DNA from 2 places in the Lysobacter firmicutimachus genome. Region 2 is predicted to be linked to the other one. Evidence: riboswitches for the same ligand, from Rfam matches in the RefSeq annotation. Region 2 holds a riboswitch; the other holds the start of a gene.

Region 1 (9,519 bases), 1.5 Mb from region 2:
TGTATCTTCCGCACGACGTCGCACCCGGCCAAACCGTCGCGTTCAACATGACCTTGACCGCTCCGCAGGTCAGCAGCCGAATGGTCGGCTACTACGTGCAATGGCGGATGGTCCAGGACGGGGTAGAGTGGTTCGGTCAGCAGACGACCGCTCAGCATGTGTACGTCAATCCGGTTCCGACCGGCTCGTTGAGCGCGCAGCCCAATCCCTGCGAGTTGGGCAAGGGCGCCACCAGCTGCGGCACCACCTTGAGCTGGCAGGCCGTGGCCGGCTTGCCGGAGTTGTGGCGCAGCGACATCAACGGCAATGGCGCGGTACGGCTTCTGGCTCAGCCTGGAACCGGCGAGATCAAGACGTCGATCGCCGACATCACCGAGTCAGGCAGCCGCTTCGAGGTGCGCGGCGACGGCCGCGTACTCGCGTCCATCGATGTCTACGCACGTCGCCCGCAACCGGTGATCACCGGCAATATCGACGGCTTCACCGCCGACGGCAGCGCGTTGCTCGGTTGGGCCTGCGCGACCACCTACCAGGCGTCGGTGAACGTGCAGATGTACGTCGGCGGTCCCGCCGGTGCGACCGGCTCTGCACTGATCGGCACCTATCCCGCAAATCAGGCCAGCGAGGCGGGCGTCGCCGCGGCGTGCAAGGTCGATGGCGGCAGCTATCGCTTCGCGATTCCGATCAGCAATGAGCTGCGCAGCCAATACGCAGGCCGATTGGTCTACGTCTACGGCGTATCGCCGGTGGGCGGCGAGAACCTGGCGGTAGCCGCATCGGGCCGCTTCGGCGTTCCGGCGCCGCAGGTCCCGGTAGCCCAGCCGAACACCCGCCGCTACGTCTACGACGCGCAACAGCGCCTGTGCAAGGTCATCGAGCCGGAAACCGGGGCGACGGTGACGGACTACGACGGCGAGGGCAACGTCGCATGGTCGGCTTCCGGCCTTGACCTGCCGGCCACCGACAGCTGCAACCGCAGCGAAGCCGCGGCGTCCGGCCGCGTCGTTTCGAGAACCTACGACGCGCGCAACCGGCTCAAGGACCTGGCCTTCCCCGACGGGCGCGGCAATCAGAGGTGGGAATACACGCCCGACGGCCTGGCGAGCAAGGTCGTGACCTATAACGAACCGGACAACGGTGCGCCGGTCGAGAATCATTACCGCTACAACAAGCGCCGCCTGCTGATCGGCGAGGCGGTGGCGCAGCCGGGCTCGCATCGTTGGGACCTGGGCTACGGCTACGATCGAATCGGCAATCCGGCCAGCCAGGTCTACCCGACCGGTCTGGCGGTGACGTTCGAGCCGGATGCGCTGGGGCAGCCCAAACGAGTCAGCAGTCCTGGTGCGGTATACGCGTCGCAGATCGATTACTACCCGAACGGAGGCATGCAACGCTTCGTCTACGGCAACGGCGTGGTGCACACCATGTCGCAGAACCTGCGTCAGCTGCCGCAGCGCAGTACCGACGCCGGCGTGATCGACCTGGAAACCGTGTACGACGCCAACGGTAATGTCGGCGCCATTTACGACCGGGCACGAGGGGACAACTACAGCCGGACGATGGAGTACGATGGCCTCGACCGGCTCAAGTCGGCCGGCTCATGCAGTTTCGGCGGCGATTGCTGGCACCGATTTACCTACGATGCGCAGGATAATCTGCGTTCTTGGGTGTTGCCGGGGAGCAAGGACTATTCCGCCTACGTCTACGACGAGCGTTCGAGATTAACGAACGTTCGCAACAGTCGAGGCGAATCAATCGTTGGCTTGGGCTACGACCCGCAAGGTAACTTGGAGAACAAGAACGGGCAGGTCTATGCTTTTGACTATGGCAATCGCCTGCGCGTCGTTGCCGGAAAGGAAGGATACCGGTACGACGCCAACGGGCGCCGCGTTGCCAGTTTGTCGATGGCGAGCGCCGTGCGGGCGGTCTTCATCTACGATGCCTCAGGGCAGCCAGCGTACATCGAGAACAATGCCGCGGGCGCGACCAGCGTCAATATTTTCCTGGGCGGTAGCCTACTTGCTGCTCGCGAACTGGCGGGGGGCGTCGAAAGTACGAAGTACAGCCATAACGACGCATTGGGCAGCCCTGTGGCCGTGACTGCGGCGACCGGAGAGGTGCTTCAGCGCACCGACTACGAGCCGCTCGGTGAGACAATCGGAGATACGATCTACGATGGCATCGGTTACGCGGGGCACGTGATGGACGGGCTGACGGGCCTGGTCCAGATGCAGCAGCGCTACTACGACCCGCAGCTCGGGATATTTCTCAGCGCAGATCCCGTGTCTGCTCTGAGCGATCCTGTCGGAATGTTCAATCGTTACAGATACGCAGCAAGCAATCCCTACTCGTATGTCGATCCCGATGGACGTCAGTGTCAGAAGATAACCGGATCCAATATTTGCGGGGGAGAGAGCTGGGGCAAGCTCTCGATTACTCAGGTTAATCCAGCGGGCGAAGGGGAGGCGCAAAAAGGCGGTTCTTCGGCAGCCAACCAACGCACCGAAGCCGCGTCGCTCGCTAGGGCATCGTCTGGTGCACCGACTTCCGACGGCAGGATTCCGGTGCCGGGCGTTGTTGGGTGGAAGACCGGCGAGTACGACATGTCGAGGACTCCCGAACAGTTGGATTCCTCGGGCATGGTCATTACAGCGGCGGCAGCGTTAGGCGCAGGGGCTATGGCGTGGGAGGCCGGAGCCCCTTACGCCGCCGCGGCGACGAGCGGACTGATTTCCAGCGCCAAAGGTCTCTATAAGAACCTATCGTTTGATGGCCCGTCGGCGGGCGCTTGGCATGCTAATGGCCGGTTGTTCGGCGTTCGCTGGAAACAAAGCCAATGGGGCGCGCGTCTCGATCTGCACCCGCTCAAGCACAGTGGCAAGACTCCTATACTGCATATCAACTTTGGTCCTCCGTCGCGGGGCGAAGCGGCTCACCTGATTCTGTTCGATCCTCGTTGGATTAGAAGGGAAGGAAAATGACTGTTCAGGAAATCAAGCGGCAGCTCATCGCGATCGTGCGGGAGTTGTTGGATACCGAACCTGCCTCGAAAGCGGAAATGAAGGACTGGTACGAGAAGGCTCGCGAGGCTAAGGCCTTGATGGAGCTTGATGTCGGCGAGTTGGACGTGCCGCATGCGCTATGGCACTACTTGGAAGATGCCGATATTCGTCTGAAGGATCCGGAGTATTCGAAGGTGCAGATCGCCCATATCGAGGAAACCATCCGGGATTGGGCGACCAGGAGTTGATTGAGGCGACAGCGAGCGAGGACGATCGATAGGGGCCGTCGCCACCACATGACGATGATCGGGTCTTGATCAGGCATTGCAAACACAAAGGCCCCGCGCGAGCGGGGCCTTCGGTTCGAGCGAGATGGCTGCCGACGCTTACGCGGTTTCCTCTTCCTTGTACGCATCCACCGGGATGCAGGCGCACATCACGTTCTTGTCGCCGTAGACGTTGTCCACGCGCGACACCGGCGGCCAGTACTTCTGCAGCTTCAGCGAGGGCAGCGGGAACGCGGCCAGCTCGCGCGGGTAGGCGCGGGTCCACTCGCTGGCGGTGACCTGGGTGGCGGTATGCGGGGCGTGCTTGAGCGGGTTATCTTCGCGGTCCAGGCGGCCTTCCTCGACCGCGCGGATTTCGTCGCGGATCTGGATCATCGCGTCGATGAAGCGGTCCAGCTCGTGCAGCGATTCGCTCTCGGTCGGCTCGACCATCAGCGTGCCGGCGACCGGGAAGCTCAGGGTCGGGGCGTGGAAGCCGAAGTCGATCAGGCGCTTGGCCACGTCCTCGGCGCCGATGCCGGTGGCGTCCTTGATCGGGCGCAGGTCGAGGATGCACTCGTGCGCGACCAGGCCGTTGCGGCCGGTGTAGAGGGTCTCGTAGTGCGGGGCCAGGCGCTTGGCGATGTAATTGGCGTTGAGCAGCGCCACCTGGGTCGCCTTGCGCAGGCCGGCGGCGCCCATCATGGTGATGTACATCCACGAGATCGGCAGGATCGAGGCCGAGCCGAAGCTGGCGGCGCTGACCATGCCGACCGCGCCTTCGCCGCCGAGCGTGCGCGGTAGGAACGGGGCCAGGTGCGACTTGACCGCGCAGGGGCCGACGCCGGGGCCGCCGCCGCCGTGCGGAATGCAGAAGGTCTTGTGCAGGTTGAGGTGCGAAACGTCCGAACCCCACTTGCCCGGCTTGGCCACGCCGACCAGGGCATTCATGTTGGCGCCGTCGGTGTACACCTGGCCGCCGTGCTTGTGGATGATCTCGCAGATCTCGACCACTTCCTCCTCGAACACGCCGTGCGTGGACGGGTAGGTCATCATGATCGCGGCCAGGCGGTCGCTGTACTTCTCGGCGTTGCGGCGGATGTCGTCGACATCGACGTTGCCGTTGGCGTCGGTCTTGGTGACCACCACGGTCATGCCGCACATCTGCGCGGAAGCCGGGTTGGTGCCGTGCGCGGAGTCGGGAATCAGGCAGATGTCGCGATGACCTTCGCCGCGCGAGCGGTGATAGGCGCGGATCGCCAGCAGGCCGGCGTATTCGCCCTGCGCGCCCGAGTTCGGCTGCAGGCTGACCGCGTCGTAGCCGGTGCATTCCACCAGCATCGCCTCGAGTTCGTCGATCAACTGCTTGTAGCCCACGGCCTGGTCGGCCGGCGCCAGCGGATGCAGATTGCCGAACTCCGGCCAAGTCACCGGGATCATCTCGGCGGTGGCGTTGAGCTTCATCGTGCACGAACCCAGCGGGATCATGGTGCGATCCATCGCCAGGTCCTTGTCGGCCAGCGAGCGCATGTAGCGCAGCAGCTCGTGTTCGCTGTGGTGGGTGTTGAACACCGGGTGCTGCAGGAAGGCGCTCTGGCGGCGCAGGCCGGCCGGCAGGGCATCGGCGGTGGCGGCATCGAGCGCGTCGATGTCGTCGATGCGGGCGCCGAACAGCGCGGCCAACTGGACCACTTCGGCGCGGGTGGTGGTTTCGTCCAGGCTGATGCCGACCCGGTTCGGGTCGCCGGAGTAGTTGAGGTTGATCCGCGCCGCGGTCGCCTTGGCGCGCAGGGCGTCGGCGTCGACGCCGACCACGTCCAGGGTGTCGAAGAAGTCCGGACCGACGGTCAGCCCGGCCTGGCGCAACGCGCCGGCCAGGATCGCGGCCAGGCGGTGGACGCGGCGGGCGATCCGGGTCAGGCCTTCGGGGCCGTGGTAGACCGCGTACATCGAGGCCATCACCGCCAGCAGCACCTGCGCGGTGCAGATGTTGGAGGTGGCCTTCTCGCGGCGGATGTGCTGCTCGCGGGTCTGCAGGGTCAGGCGGTAGGCCGGCTTGCCTTCGGTGTCGACCGACACGCCGATCAGGCGGCCCGGCATCGAGCGCTTGTAGGCGTCGCGGCAGGCCATGAAGGCGGCATGCGGGCCGCCGAAGCCGAACGGCACGCCGAAGCGCTGGCTGTTGCCGACCACGATGTCCGCGCCCCACTCGCCGGGCGCGGCGATCAGGGTCAGGGCGAGCAGGTCGGTCGCGACCGCGACCAGGCCGCCGCGCGCGTGCACGGCGTCGGCCAGCGCCTTGTGGTCGCCGATCTGGCCGTAGGTGTTGGGGTACTGCAGCAGCACGCCGAAGCTGTCGCTGTTCAGCGCTTCGTTGTCGTCGCCGACCTTCAGCTCGATGCCCATCGCTTCGGCGCGGGTGTTCAGCACCTCCAGCGTCTGCGGGTGCACGTCCTTGGAGACGAAGAACAGGTTGGACTTGGACTTGGCCGAGCGCTTGGCCAGGGTCATGGCCTCGGCCGCGGCGGTGCCTTCGTCGAGCAGCGAGGCGTTGGCGATCTCCATCCCGGTCAGGTCGGCGACCATGGTCTGGAAGTTGATCAGCGCCTCCATGCGGCCCTGCGAGATTTCCGCCTGGTAGGGCGTATAGGCGGTGTACCAGGCAGGGTTCTCGAGGATGTTGCGCAGGATCACGTTCGGGGTCAGGGTGCCGTAATAGCCCTGGCCGATGAAGCTGCGGAACACCTGGTTGCGGGTGGCGATGGCGCGGACCTTGGCCAGCGCTTCCACTTCGCTGATCGCGGCCGGCAGGGCCAGCGGTTGGGTCGACTTGATCGAGCCGGGGACGATGGCGTCGGTCAGGGCTTCCAGCGAGTCGTAGCCGACCTGCTTGAGCATGTGGCCGATTTCGGCGTCGTTGGGGCCGATATGGCGCTCGATGAAAGCGTCGTGGTGCTCGAGGTCGCGCAGGGAAGTGGCGTTGTGGCTCATGGGCAGGGGCGTCCGTTGGCAGCGTGCGGTGCCGCACGCGAGGCGCCCCTCTGTCCTTTTGCCTGAGAGTTTGGAAGCGTGCCGCGGCTCAGGCCGCTTGGGGGAGGGGGGCGCTGTGGCCGCTCCTGTCCGCGCTCGCTTCGTGCACCTTCGGCGCCGGTTCCGTCGCGCGTGTCGCGTTGCGGGACGGTCGGTCTCTCCAGAGTTTTGTACCCGGCGGCGGTATGGGGCCTGAGCGATTACGGGCGTTGCGCCTTCGGCAGCGACGGGCCAGGGGGCCGGCCGCTTCTCCCACCGCGGGTTTCAAGCCGACGATTATAGCCGCTGGCGGGCAGCGAGGGGACGGTTCCCGTGCGGCCGCCCGAGGTCCCGCGGGCCGGGGGAAGGCTCCGTGCGCACCGCCTCCCGCGCCGGGGCGCACCGGCTTCGAACGGGCCGCTTGCGGGCGAATCCGCACCGGCGAGCCTGGGCACGCGGTTGCGGACAGATCGAAACAACTTCGGCGGCCATGCGGCGGGCCACGCGGGAGTATGCTGACGGCCCCCATTCATGCGATGAGGCCTGGCGATGTCCGCGCGACCGTTCAGCTTGCTGCAGCTCGACCATGTGGTGTTGCGGGTGCGCGATACCCCGGCGATGGTGGCCTTCTACTGCGACGTGCTCGGCTGCCGCCTGGAGCGGCGCCAGGACGAAATCGGCCTGGTCCAGCTGCGTGCCGGTCTGTCGCTGATCGACCTGGTCGATGTGGAGGGCAAGCTCGGCCGCATGGGCGGGGCGCCCCCCGGCGCCGAGGGCCGCAACATGGATCACCTATGCCTGCGCGCCGAGCCGTTCGACCGCGCCGCCATCGTCGCTTACCTGGAAGCCCACGGCGCGCGCATCGGCGATTTCGGTTCGCGTTACGGCGCCGAAGGCGAGGGCCCCTCGCAGTACCTGTACGACCCCGAGGGCAACGTGGTCGAACTCAAGGGCCCTCCCGACGAGGTTCCGATCGATACCGACGCATCCAACGCCGCCAGCTGATGAGCGCACCTTCCGAATCCCCCACGGCGCCCGCGCGGGCCTTGCCGCTGTCGCTCCGTCGCTTGGCCTTGCTGCTCGGCGGCCTGGCCATGTTCGGCCCGTTCTCGATCGACACGATCTTTCCCGCGTTCCCGGTGATGGGCGCCGAACTCGGCGCCGACAAGCTGGCGATGCAGCAGACCATCAGCGTCTACCTGGTCGCCTACGCGCTGATGAGCGTGGTGCACGGGCCGCTGTCCGACGCGATCGGCCGGCGCAAGGTGATTCTCGGCGGGCTGGGGGTGTTCACCCTGGCGTCGGCGGCGTGCGCGCTGTCGGAGCAATTGTCGACGCTGCTTTTCTTTCGCGCGATCCAGGGGCTCTCGGCGGGCGTCGGCCTGATCGTCGGCCGCGCGGTGATCCGCGACCTGCTGCACGGCGACGACGCGCAGCGGCTGATGAGCCAGGTGATGATGATCTTCGGCATCGCCCCGGCGATCGCGCCGGTGATCGGCGGCTGGATTCTGGGCTGGGCGCATTGGCCGGCGATCTTCTGGTTCCTGGTCGGTTTCTCGGTGCTGCTGTGGATCGCGGTCGCGGCCGGCCTGCCCGAGACCCATCCGCCGCAGGCGCGGCTGTCGCTCAAGCCCAAGCGGCTGCTGCGCGACTACGTGGCGATCTGGCTCAATCCGCGGTTCCAGCGCCTGACCGCGGTCGGCGCGTTCAATTTCGGCGCGCTGTTCCTGTACATCGGTTCGGCGCCGGCGTTCGTGCTCGACATCCTCAAGCTCAGCGAGCGCGAGTTCGCCTGGTTCTTCGTGCCGACCATCGGCGGCATGGTGCTGGGCTCGTTCGCCTCCGGCCGCGCCGCCGGCAAGATCGGCGGCGACCGCCTGGTCGGCATCGGCTTTGCTTTCTGCGCACTCGCCATCGCCCTGAACCTGGGCTATAACCTGCTGGCGCCGGCGCCGCAGGTGCCGTGGGCGGTGCTGCCGATGTGCATCCTCGCGTTCGGCATCGCCCTGGTATTCCCGATCGTGACCTTGTCGATCCTCGACATGTACCCGCACCAACGCGGCTCGGCCTCGTCGCTGCAGGCCTTCGGCGGCCTGGTGGTGAACGCGGTGTTGGCCGGCGTGATCTCGCCGCTGGTCAGCGGCAGCGCCATCGTCCTGGCGATCGTGTCCTCGGCGCTGACCGCGGCCGCCTGGGGCTTCTGGTGCTGGGAAGCCTGGGTCTCGCGCAGCGGCCGCTGCGCGCGGGTGCCGGAGGACGCACCGGTAATCGAGCCGCAGGATTCGCTGTAAGCCGGCGCGCGGCGCGACGCGGATCGCAGAATCGCCGCGGTCCGGCCGGGTTTCCTCGTTTGCGGGGGCGCCTGGGCCCGGCCCTGGCCCCGACCGGCCGAGGCGCGGCTATACTCGGGCTTTCCACCATCGCAAAGGAATGCCATGACGCAGACGGCGATCCCCGACGTATCCCTGGTCGACAACACCGAACAGCGCACGCCGCTGGTGTTGGTGCTCGACTGTTCCGGCAGCATGAACGGCCAGCCGGTGCAGCAGTTGAACGAGGGCCTGAAGCTGCTCGAGCGCGAACTCAAGGACGACGTCATCGCGGCCAAGCGGGTGCGCGTGCTGGTGATCCGCTACGGCGGCTTCGATCACGCCGAAGTCGTCGGCGACTGGTGCGATGCGATGGATTTCGCCGCGCCGGCGCTGGAAGCCGACGGCACCACGCCGACCGGGCGCGCGGTCGAACTGGCCCTGACCGAAATCGAGAACGAGAAGCAGCGCTTCAAGCAGGCCGGCGTCGCCTATACCCGGCCGTGGCTGTTCCTGATGTCGGACGGTTCGCCGACCGATGCCTGGGAAGCGGCGGCCAAGCGCGCGCGCGAAGCCGAATTGGCCAACAAGGTCGCGATTTTCCCGATCGCGGTCGGCGAGGGCTCGCAGGAACAGGCCATGGGCCAGTTCAGCAGCAAGGGGCTGGCCGGAGTGAAGCGCCTGCACGGTCTGCAATTCCGCGAACTGTTCCTGTGGCTCAGCGCGAGCATGCAGGTGGTGTCGCAGTCGCGGCCGGGCGGACAGGCGCAATTGCCTTCCACCGACACTTGGTCCGCGGTGCCGACCTGAGCGGCGCCGGGTCATGGGCTGGCAGGTACATGCGGCATCGGCGACCGGCAAATCCCACCTCGACAAAGGCATCCCGTGCCAGGACGCGTTCGCGTACCGGGTCGACGGCGAACGCCTGGTCGC
Region 2 (9,519 bases):
CGGCCGACCAGTTTCAGGTAGGCCTCGTGCACCAGCGCGGTGGCGTCCAGGGTCTGGCCGTGCTGGCCGGCGAGCTGGCGCCGGGCCATGGTATGCAGCTCTTGATAGAGGGTCGCCAGCACGCGATCGAGCGCACTGCGGTCGCCCTCGCGGGCCGCATCCAGCAGGATGGTGATGTCTGCGCTATCGGCCATATCGCCCCTCGACTGGGGCAAGACTATAGCGCGTTCAGTTTTACTTGGTAGCGACCGCCGGCACCCTGCGGGATCGACCCTCGATATGGCCGCTTTTGCCCCATTCCCCCGTCACGGGCGATTCTGCCGATCCCCAATCCCGGCTTCACCGCTGACAATGCCCGCACCAGACCGTGGTGCGCTGGCCGATCGAGGCCTGCTTGAGCGGCCGGCCGCAGCGCGGGCAGGGCTCGCCGCCGCGGCCGTAGGCGGCCAGTTCCTGCTCGAAGTAGCCGGGTGCGCCGTCGGGGCTGATGAAGTCGCGCAGGGTGGTGCCGCCGCGCTGGATGGCATAGCCGAGGATGGTCTTGATCGAACCCGCCAGTTCGCCGTAACGCTCGCGCGAGACCTTGCCGGCGGCGCGCAGCGGCGAGACGCCGGCGGCGAACAGGGCCTCGGCGGCATAGATGTTGCCGACCCCGACCACCACCCGCTGATCCATCAGGAAGGTCTTGACCGGGGCGCGGCGGCCGCGACTGAGTTCGAACAGATAGTCGCCGTCGAACTCGTCCGACAGCGGTTCCGGCCCCAGGCCTTGCAGCAATTCGTGGGTTTCGCCCGGCGCCTGCCACAGCAGGCAGCCGAACCGGCGCGGGTCGTTGAAGCGCAGCACCCGGTCGTCGTCGAGCAACAGGTCGACATGGTCGTGGTCGCGCACCGGCGTATCCGCGGGCAAGACCCGCAGGCTGCCGGACATGCCCAGGTGCAGCAGCGCGCTGCCGGCCTGGGTATCGATCAGCAGGTACTTGGCGCGCCGGCGCACCGCGTCGATGCGCTGGCCGGGCAGCAAGGTTTCGATGTCGGCCGGGATCGGCCAGCGCAGGTCGGGCCGGCGCAGGATCGCGGTGACGACGTGGCGGCCTTCCAGGTGCGGGGCCAGGCCGCGCCGGGTGGTTTCTACTTCGGGCAATTCGGGCATGGCGCAAGCGTACTATCGGTACGGGCCGCGCGCCGTTCCGATGACGGTCGCGCGGAACGATCGCGCGAAAACGAGGGCGGCATGTCGAAAAAAACCGCACCGGCCGTCGACGCCGAAGCGCCGGCCGAAGCCGGGCGACCGCCGGGCCGGCGCCTGCGCGCCTACGCCTCGCGTGAGCTGGAGGCGGCTATCGAGGCGCTGGGCTGGCGCGGCAGCCGTCTGCATCTGGGCGTGCATCTGGCACGCAAAGGCCTGCGCCGGGTGCGCGCGACCCTGGCCCTGGGCGGCGCGGCGCTGGGGCCGGGCGCGGCCTGGGTCGACCGCGGCTTGCGCGACGCCAATCGCGACCTGTCGGCGCTGCGCGATGCGCAGGCGCTGGTGGAAACCTTCGACCGCCTGCTGCGCGTTGCGGGCGACGAGGCCCATCGCACCTTGTTGCGGCGGGGCCGCCGGCGCGCGGCGGCGGTGCGGGCGGCGGCGGCGCGGCAGGCGCGCGCCGAAGATCCCGACCTGAGCGCGCGCCGCGGCCTGCTGCGGGTGTTGCACGCGGCCTTGCGCGCTCTGCCCTGGGAGCCGTTGGCGGCGCCGCACTGGCGCGCGGCGGTCGCCGATAGCCTGCGGCGGGTCGAGCGCGCCCGCCAGCGCGCCCGCGCCAGCGGCGTCGACGAGGACTGGCACGAGTGGCGCCGGCGCGCGCGCCGGCTGTCGCAGCAACAGCGCGCGCTGCAGGCGGCCGGGCTGGGCGAGGATGCGCCATCGTTCGACAAGCGCCAGGCCGAACGCCTGGGCGAGGCGCAGGACCTGAACCTGCTGCTGGACCATTGCGGCAAGCGCTCGCCGTTCGCCAAGCCGGACCGGCTCGCGCTGCGCGCCTTCGCCCGCGACGAGTTGGCGCGCTCGCGCAGCGGCATCGACCCGCATGGCAGTAGCTGAATGCGGCGCTCGCCGCATCGCCGCCGGTGCCGACCACAAACCTGAACGCGGTGGCTGAATCTCAGCGGTTTTTGCCGCTGCCGCCGCACTTGCGCGTTGGAATGAACGACCCCATCACAGTGCCGAGCCGTACCGGCGCGAACGGGCGGCCCCGGGTGGCATCATCCGGTGCAGGATCGGCCTGTTGCGGCCGGTTTCGTTCGTGTTTTCCGGAGTCCGTATGCCCGCTTCCCTGATCGATTTCCTTGCCGGCGGCCTGGCCCAGGCCGGCCTCTGGGAACTCGTAGCGTATTTCCTGGTGGTGACCCAGCTCACCATCATGTCGGTGACGCTGTACCTGCACCGCTCGATGGCGCACCGCTCGGTCGACTTCCATCCCGCGTTGGCGCACCTGTTCCGTTTCTGGACCTGGCTGACCACCTCGATGATCACCAAGGAGTGGGCGGCGATCCATCGCAAGCACCACGCCAAGTGCGAGACCGAAGAAGATCCGCACAGCCCGCAGTTCAAGGGCATCGACACGGTCATGTGGCGCGGCGTCGAGCTCTACCGCGAAGCGCGCGGCGAGCGCGAGGACATCGAGAAGTACGGCAAGGGCTGCCCGGACGACTGGATCGAACGCAAGCTCTACACCCCGCACGCGACGATGGGCCCGGTGCTGTTGCTGCTGATCAGCTTCGTCCTGTTCGGTTTCGCCGGCGTGGCGATCTGGGCGCTGCAGATGCTGTGGATTCCGTTCTGGGCCGCGGGCGTGGTCAACGGTCTCGGCCACTGGTGGGGCTATCGCAACTTCGAGACCACCGACACCGCGACCAACCTGACCCCGTGGGGCTTCTGGATCGGCGGCGAAGAGCTGCACAACAACCACCATGCCTTCCCGAGTTCGGCCAAGTTCGCCCTGCGCAAGTGGGAGTTCGACATCGGCTGGACGGCGATCCGCGGCCTGCAGGCGCTGCGCCTGGCCAAGGTGCTGCGCGTCGCGCCGACCCTGGACGTGCGCCCCAACATCGCCATGCCCGACGGCGAAACCCTCAAGGCCCTGCTGGCGATCCGCTTCCAGGCCATGACCGATTACTACCGCAACGTCACCTTGCCGGCGCTGCGCGAAGAGGCCGGCCACGCCGGCGATCGCATGCGCGCGCTGCCGCGGCGCCTGCGCAAGGGCCTGGCCGACGGCGGCCGCTGGCTCGACGACGGCGCCCGCGCGCGCCTGCAGAGCTGGGTCGCCGAGCGGCCGCGCATGGCGACGCTGGCCGATTTCCGCCAGCGCCTGGCGCAGGTGCTCGACGACCGTTCGCACGACGCCCAGGCGACCCTGGCCAAGCTGCACGCCTGGTGCGTGGAAGCCGAGGCCAGCGGCATCCAGGCGCTGCAGGCCTTTTCCGCGCGGCTCAAGGGCTACGCTTTGGCGCCGGCCCGGGGCTGAGCCGCGCCCGCCCGGCCGCGATCGGCGGACACCGCGAACCCGCGCAGCGATGCGCGGGTTTTTTGTTGCCTGGCCTCAGCACGGCCGCGCATGCGCATGCCGGCGCGCGCCAGATCGGCATACCGCGACGGCGAGCCGGTTTCGCGGTCGCGCCGCGGTGTAGCGTCGCCGCGAATGGAATTCGTCGCGACGGCAACGCCGTCCGCCGCACAGGGGAAGTGCCGCCGTTCCGCCCCGGGACGGCTCGCGCCGGCCTTTGCGCGTCCGGCGCCGCACCCGCGTTGCGAATCCCCGGCGCCGATGCCTCGGCGCCGCGCCGTCGTCGGCCAGGGAAGGAACCGTACACGAACGCGCCGCGCGCCACGGACCGGCGGCCGCGCACCCACTGCGCACAGGAGAACGCACGCATGACGGCTGTTCGTAACTCGCGGTTGAAAAGGGTGCTGCTGGCGGCGCTGTTCGCCGCTTCGATCGGCTTCGGCGCGGCCCAGGCCGACGGCCCCTACGCGGAAGGCTGCTCGCCGCGCGCGGGCTGCCTGTTCGGCGGCGACCGGCACGGCTGCTGCGTCGACGACAGCTGAACCCGGCGTCAGCCGGCGCTTCCTTTGATTTCGCTTCCCACCGACCAAGGAGAGAGAGCATGAAACTGTTCAAGACCCGCCGCGCCAAGTCCGTGGCGCTGATGGCGCTGTTCGCCCTGTCGACCGGCTTCAGCTTCGCCCAGGCCGACAGCCGCCTCGCCGAGGGCTGCAATCCGTGGCCGGGCTGCGACTACGGCGGCGGCTATATCTTCTGCTGCGTGCCGGAATGACGGTCTGATGGATCGTCCCGACGCGACCGGCGAGGGGCCGGCCGCGTCGGGGCGGGTCCGCTCGCGACCGGCCGGGGCTTGCCTGGGCGGCGTCGAGCCGGCAGGCTTCGCGCCATCTCCCTCGCTACGCGTAGGCGCATGTCCCGGCGACTGCTCGCAATCGCGCTCTGCCTGCCCGCCCTGGCCTCGGCCCAGCTCGCTTCCACCGGCGACTACCTTTCGCGCATGGACGGCGACGGCGACGGCAAGATCTCCCTGCCCGAATACCAGGATTGGCTCAGCTACGCCTTCGACGCGATGGACGCCAACCGCGACGGCGTGCTCGATGCGTCCGAGCAGCCGGCACGCGCGCACGGCGCCGGCCCCAGCGTGACCCGCGAACAGCACCGGCGCACGCTCGCCGAACGCTTCGCCAAACAGGACCGCAATCGCGACGGCAGCCTCGACGCGCGCGAGCTCGCCGCGCCGCCGCAGTAGCCGCGCCGCGCATCGATTCTCCGCCGTGCATCGCAGTGCGCGGATTGCGTCATTGCCGATCGCGCGCAGCGGATGCTATCTAGGCGCGATGGACTACGCACTGCCTTGCGGCGAACTCGATACGCTGTTCGCCGGCCCCCAATCCGTCACGCCCGAACAACGCCGCGACCTGGTCGACGAGATCGTCGCCGCCCTGCGCCGTCGCCATGGCGAACGCCTGCTCGCGGTCGCGTTGTACGGATCGACCGCGCGCGACGGCGACGGCCCCTACTCCGACGTCGAACTGTGGGCGGTGCTCGACGACGAGGCCTACGGCGAGGACTACGACGAATCGCTGGAATGGGTGCACGGCCGCGGCAAGGCCGAGGTCAACCTGATGTCGCGCAGCGCGATCGAAGCCTATGCGCGCGAGGTCGACGAAGCCTGGCCGATCAGCCACGGCCAGTTCGTGCATGCGCGGGCGCTGTGGATCGCGCCCGACCATGGCGCCCTGGTCGAAAGCCTGCGTTCGCTCGCCGCGCACCCCGACGACGCCGCGGTGGATCGGGCCATGGCCGAGCTGGTGGTCGGCGAGCTGTACGAACTGGTCGGCAAGCTGCGCAACCGTCACGGCCGTCAGCCGCTGGCCCTGTTGGCCGGCCGCTTCGCCGAGCATCTGGCCTGCCTGGTCGGACTGGCCGAGCGCCACGTCTACGTTTCCGCCGGCAGCCTGTTCGACGAGGCCGTCGACCTGGGCGGCCCGGACGGCGCGGCGGAGCTGTTCGCCCAGGTGGTGCGCGGCGATTTCCGCGACGAGGCGGCCACCGTCGCCGCGCTCGAGCGCGCCTGGGCCGGGCTGGAGCGCTGGGCCGACGCGATCGGTCTGGAGCCTGCCCTGCGGCGCCGCTGCCAGGCCGGAGAGCGCTGAGGCGCGGGCACGGTTAGAGTCTGCAGGGCGCGCGGTCGCGACGGTTGCGCGCTGCCGATTGCGAGCGGAAACCGCACCCATGTCTGCCTGGTTGCATCCCTGGTTCGCCGAAGCCCGTTACAACCTCGCCCGCGGCGATGCCTGGTGGCGCGGTCGGGCGGTGCGTGCCGCCGCACTGGCCCTGGCGACGCCGTGGCTGTTGCGTCTGTGCGGCGAGCAGGGCTCCGCCCTGGCCGCGGCGGTGCCGCGGCTGATCATGCAGCTGCCGCTGCCGTTCGCCCTGATCGCGCTGACGCTGGGGCATGCCGCCGCGCGCGCGCGCTTGGTCGCCCTGGACGAACATATGCGCCTGGGCTGGTGGGCGGCGGCGCCGATCGAACCGCATCGCAGCACCTGGACCTTGACCGTGCTGGCCGCGCTCGGTGCGGTCGCGGCCGCGCTGCTGGCCGCGTTGGCGCTGCGCGCCTGCGGCGGCGACGGTGCGATCTGGCGCAGTGCGAGCCTGGTGCTCTCCGGCAGCGTGGCGGTCGGCGTCGCACTGGGTTTGCTGTCGGCCTTGCGCCATCGTCGGCACCCGGTGCGGCGTCTGCGCGAGGGCGCGCGCGAGCCGCTGTTCGGCCTGCGCTGGCTCGACGATGCGCGCCTGCCGCACATCAGCGACTGGCAGCGGCGCGAGGCCCTGCTGCGTTGGCGGCGCGGCGGCCGTGCCTGGATGATCGGCGCGGTATTGCTGGCGATGCCGGGCGGCACCGGCCTGGCGCCGGGCGCCGGGGTGCTGGCGATCGCGGTCGCGCTGGCCTGGTTCAGTCTGGTCGCGCAGGCCTGCACTGTGGCGGCGCGCGCGGCCGCGGCGTTGCTCGCCGCCACGCCGCAGCCGCCGCAGGCGCTGGCGCGCGCCGCGTGGCGCTATCCGGCGTTCGCCTTCGCCTGCGCGGCGGCCTGCGCCAGCGGCGGTGCGGCGCTGCTCTCGCTGGGTTGGACGGCGCTGCCCGCGTTGTGGGGGCTGCTCGCCCTGACGGCGCTGCCCTTGCTGCCGGGTTGGCGCCGGGGCCGCGTGGACGCGCGGCCATGAGCCCGTTCCGGAACCGATCCGCGGGCGACGATGCGCCGCCGCCCGATCGCGCCGAGGCGGCGATCGCGGGCGATGCGATGCTGCAAGTGGAGGGCGTGCAGCATCGCTACGACGAGCACGCGGTGCTGCACGGCATCGATCTGGTGCTGCGCCGCGGCGAGTTCGCCGCATTGATCGGCCCGAACGGCTCCGGCAAGACCACCTTGCTGCACTGTCTGGCGGGCCTGCAGCGACCGAGTGCAGGACGGGTGCGGATCGGCGGCCACGATCTGGCGCGCGCGCCGGCCGCGGCCCGCGGCCTGCTCGGCTTCGCGGTCGATCCGGCGCGCTTGCCGCCGCTGCTGAGCGGACGCGAATGCCTGCGCCTGTTCGCCGGCACGCGCGGCCTGCGCGAAGTGCCTGCGCCGACCCTGGCCTTGAGCGAGTTGCTCAACCTCGGGCCGATGCTGGACCGGCGGGTCGGCCACTACTCGCTCGGCACCCGGCAGAAGCTCGCGATCGCGCTCGGCCTGCTCGGCGAACCGCCGCTGCTGGTGCTGGACGAACCGCTCAACGGGCTGGACCCGCTCAGCGCCTACGCGCTCAAGCGGCATCTGCAGGACCTGGCCCACGGACGCGGCACCACGGTGCTGCTGGCCACGCACTCGATCGACGTCGCCGAACGCTTCATCGACCGCGCCCTGCTGCTGGTCGACGGTCGCCTGCGTCGCGATTGGACGGCCCAGGAACTGGTTGCGATCCGCGCCGACCCGCAGCGTTCGCTGGAGCAAGCGATGGTCGAAGCGCTGTCGGCCGCCGGCGAGGCTTGAAGCGCAACGGCGCCTGTAGGCGCGGGGGTAAGCTGCGACGCGGGCTGGCCGACTGCATCGTTACGGCGGGGTCGCGGCTTACCCCGCTCCTACCGGCGACGCCCCGGCGCAGCAAGGGCTATGCGCGGCATTCCACGGGATTTCCTCCGGTCACAAGCCGCGACCGCGCCGTGGCCGGTCGCGGTGTCGTCGTGGTGCGCGGTGGGGCCGGCGACGGCGTAGTTGTGGCCTCGCGGTCGCGGCTCGCGCCACTCCTGCCCTTTGAAGCGGACCCGCTCTTGTAGGAGCGGCGTAAGCCGCGACGCGCAGCGGCCGGTTGCGCCGCTGCGGGAAGAAAGCGGCCGGCTTCGTCCACCGGAGTGTTACCATGCCGGCCGTTGCAGAAGAGTGGCGCCGGCCTGCCGGCCGCGCCCGCCGAAGGCGCAGGCTCCCATAATCGCTCAGGCTCGGCCCCGGCCGGAACACTGCGACGACATCGCCGATCTGGAGAGAGGCCGCGCAGCGGCCCACCGAAGGGGCAAGCGGCCGCATGCGGTCCGCGCAAACTCTCAGGTAAAAGGACAGCGGGAGCGGCACCGCGGCTTCGGTCGCGAAGACAGCCCAGGCCTGCGCGGGGAGCATTCCGCGCAACCGCCTTCGTTCGTGCGCCCGACGCGCTCGCCGCCGCCCGCATCGGTGCGGCGCCGGCGCGCGCGGACGCGGAATCGCTGAGCTTCGCTGCCAACCGCGGTTTCCCTGTCCTTCGCCGGAGTACCGCCGTGTTGCTGTCCCTGATCTACCTCATCGCCATCAGCGCCGAAGCCATGACCGGCGCGCTCGCCGCCGGCAAGCGGCGCATGGACCTGTTCGGCGTGGTCATCATCGCCTGCGTCACCGCGCTCGGCGGCGGCTCGCTGCGCGACATCGTGCTCGGCCACTACCCGCTGGGCTGGGTGCGCCATCCCGAGTATCTGGCCTATACCGTCGGCGCGGCGCTGGCCGCGACCTTCCTGGCCAAGCGCCTGCAGCGCCTGCGCCGCGCCTTCCTGTGGCTGGATGCGCTGGGCCTGATCGCGTTCACCCTGATCGGCTGCGCGATCGCGCGCGAGGCCGGCCATGCGCCGGCGATCGTGGTGATCGCCGGCATGCTCACCGGCGCCTTCGGCGGCGTGCTGCGCGACGTGCTGTGCAACGAGATCCCGCTGGTGTTCCAGCGCGAACTGTATGCTGTGATCGCGCTGCTGACCGGCGTGGCCTATCTGCTGCTGTTGCGCCTGGGCGTGGCCGAGAATGCGACCGTGCTGATCTGCCTCGGCGGCGGATTCGCCGCGCGCCTGCTGGCGATCCGCTACGAATGGGAGATGCCGAAGTTCGTCCTCCCCTGAGCGGATCAGCGACCTTGCGCCAAGACCTCGGCGATGCGCTTGCGCAGCGCCGGCAGCAGCTCGCGTTCGAACCAGGGATGGCGCTTGAGCCAGGCCCGGTTGCGCGGGCTCGGATGCGGCAGGGCGACGATCCGCGGCCAATGCGCGCGCCAGGCCGCGACCGCTTCGGTCAACGTGGCCCCGGCTTCGGGCAGATGCCAGGCCTGGGCGTAGCGCCCGATCGCCAGGGTCAGGCGCACCTCGCGCAGCTGCGGCAGCAGGCGCGGATGCCAGGTCGCGGCGCATTCCGGCCGCGGCGGCAAGTCGCCCGACGCGCCCTTGCCGGGGTAGCAGAACCCCATCGGCACGATCGCCACGCGTGCGGCGTCGTAGAACGCGTCCCGGTCCAACCCCAGCCAATCGCGCAGGCGCTCGCCGCTGGCGTCGTCGAACGGAATCCCCGAGGCATGCACCTTGCGCCCGGGCGCTTGCCCGGCGATCAGCAACCGCGCCCGCGCATCCGCTTGCAGCACCGGCCGCGGCCCATGCGGCAAGTGCGGGGCGCAGAGAGTGCAGCGGCGGATTTGTT

The links. Region 2 has a riboswitch for glycine ahead of V2J18_RS00920 (trimeric intracellular cation channel family protein). Riboswitches for the same ligand answer to the same signal wherever they lie in the genome.
Region 1: it holds a riboswitch for glycine, as region 2 does, so the genes downstream of both, gcvP (aminomethyl-transferring glycine dehydrogenase) here and V2J18_RS00920 (trimeric intracellular cation channel family protein) in region 2, are expected to answer to the same signal.

The regions. Positions count from the first base shown of each region.
Region 1 covers NZ_JBANDL010000002.1:1,645,980-1,655,498, forward strand. The annotation lists gene V2J18_RS07140 (RHS repeat domain-containing protein) at 1-2,981, shown strand, start outside; gene V2J18_RS07145 (hypothetical protein) at 2,978-3,250, shown strand; gene gcvP (aminomethyl-transferring glycine dehydrogenase) at 3,389-6,259, opposite strand; glycine riboswitch at 6,470-6,563, opposite strand; gene V2J18_RS07155 (VOC family protein) at 6,827-7,282, shown strand; gene V2J18_RS07160 (multidrug effflux MFS transporter) at 7,282-8,568, shown strand; gene V2J18_RS07165 (vWA domain-containing protein) at 8,713-9,396, shown strand; gene V2J18_RS07170 (PP2C family serine/threonine-protein phosphatase) at 9,410-9,519, shown strand, end outside.
Region 2 covers NZ_JBANDL010000002.1:178,480-187,998, forward strand. The annotation lists gene V2J18_RS00870 (ECF-type sigma factor) at 1-194, opposite strand, end outside; gene mutM (bifunctional DNA-formamidopyrimidine glycosylase/DNA-(apurinic or apyrimidinic site) lyase) at 340-1,152, opposite strand; gene V2J18_RS00880 (CHAD domain-containing protein) at 1,234-2,085, shown strand; gene V2J18_RS00885 (DesA family fatty acid desaturase) at 2,306-3,511, shown strand; gene V2J18_RS00890 (hypothetical protein) at 3,919-4,092, shown strand; gene V2J18_RS00895 (hypothetical protein) at 4,152-4,322, shown strand; gene V2J18_RS00900 (CREC-EF hand family protein) at 4,461-4,799, shown strand; gene V2J18_RS00905 (kanamycin nucleotidyltransferase C-terminal domain-containing protein) at 4,888-5,706, shown strand; gene V2J18_RS00910 (hypothetical protein) at 5,786-6,778, shown strand; gene V2J18_RS00915 (ABC transporter ATP-binding protein) at 6,775-7,587, shown strand; glycine riboswitch at 8,061-8,159, shown strand; gene V2J18_RS00920 (trimeric intracellular cation channel family protein) at 8,346-8,951, shown strand; gene V2J18_RS00925 (uracil-DNA glycosylase family protein) at 8,957-9,463, opposite strand.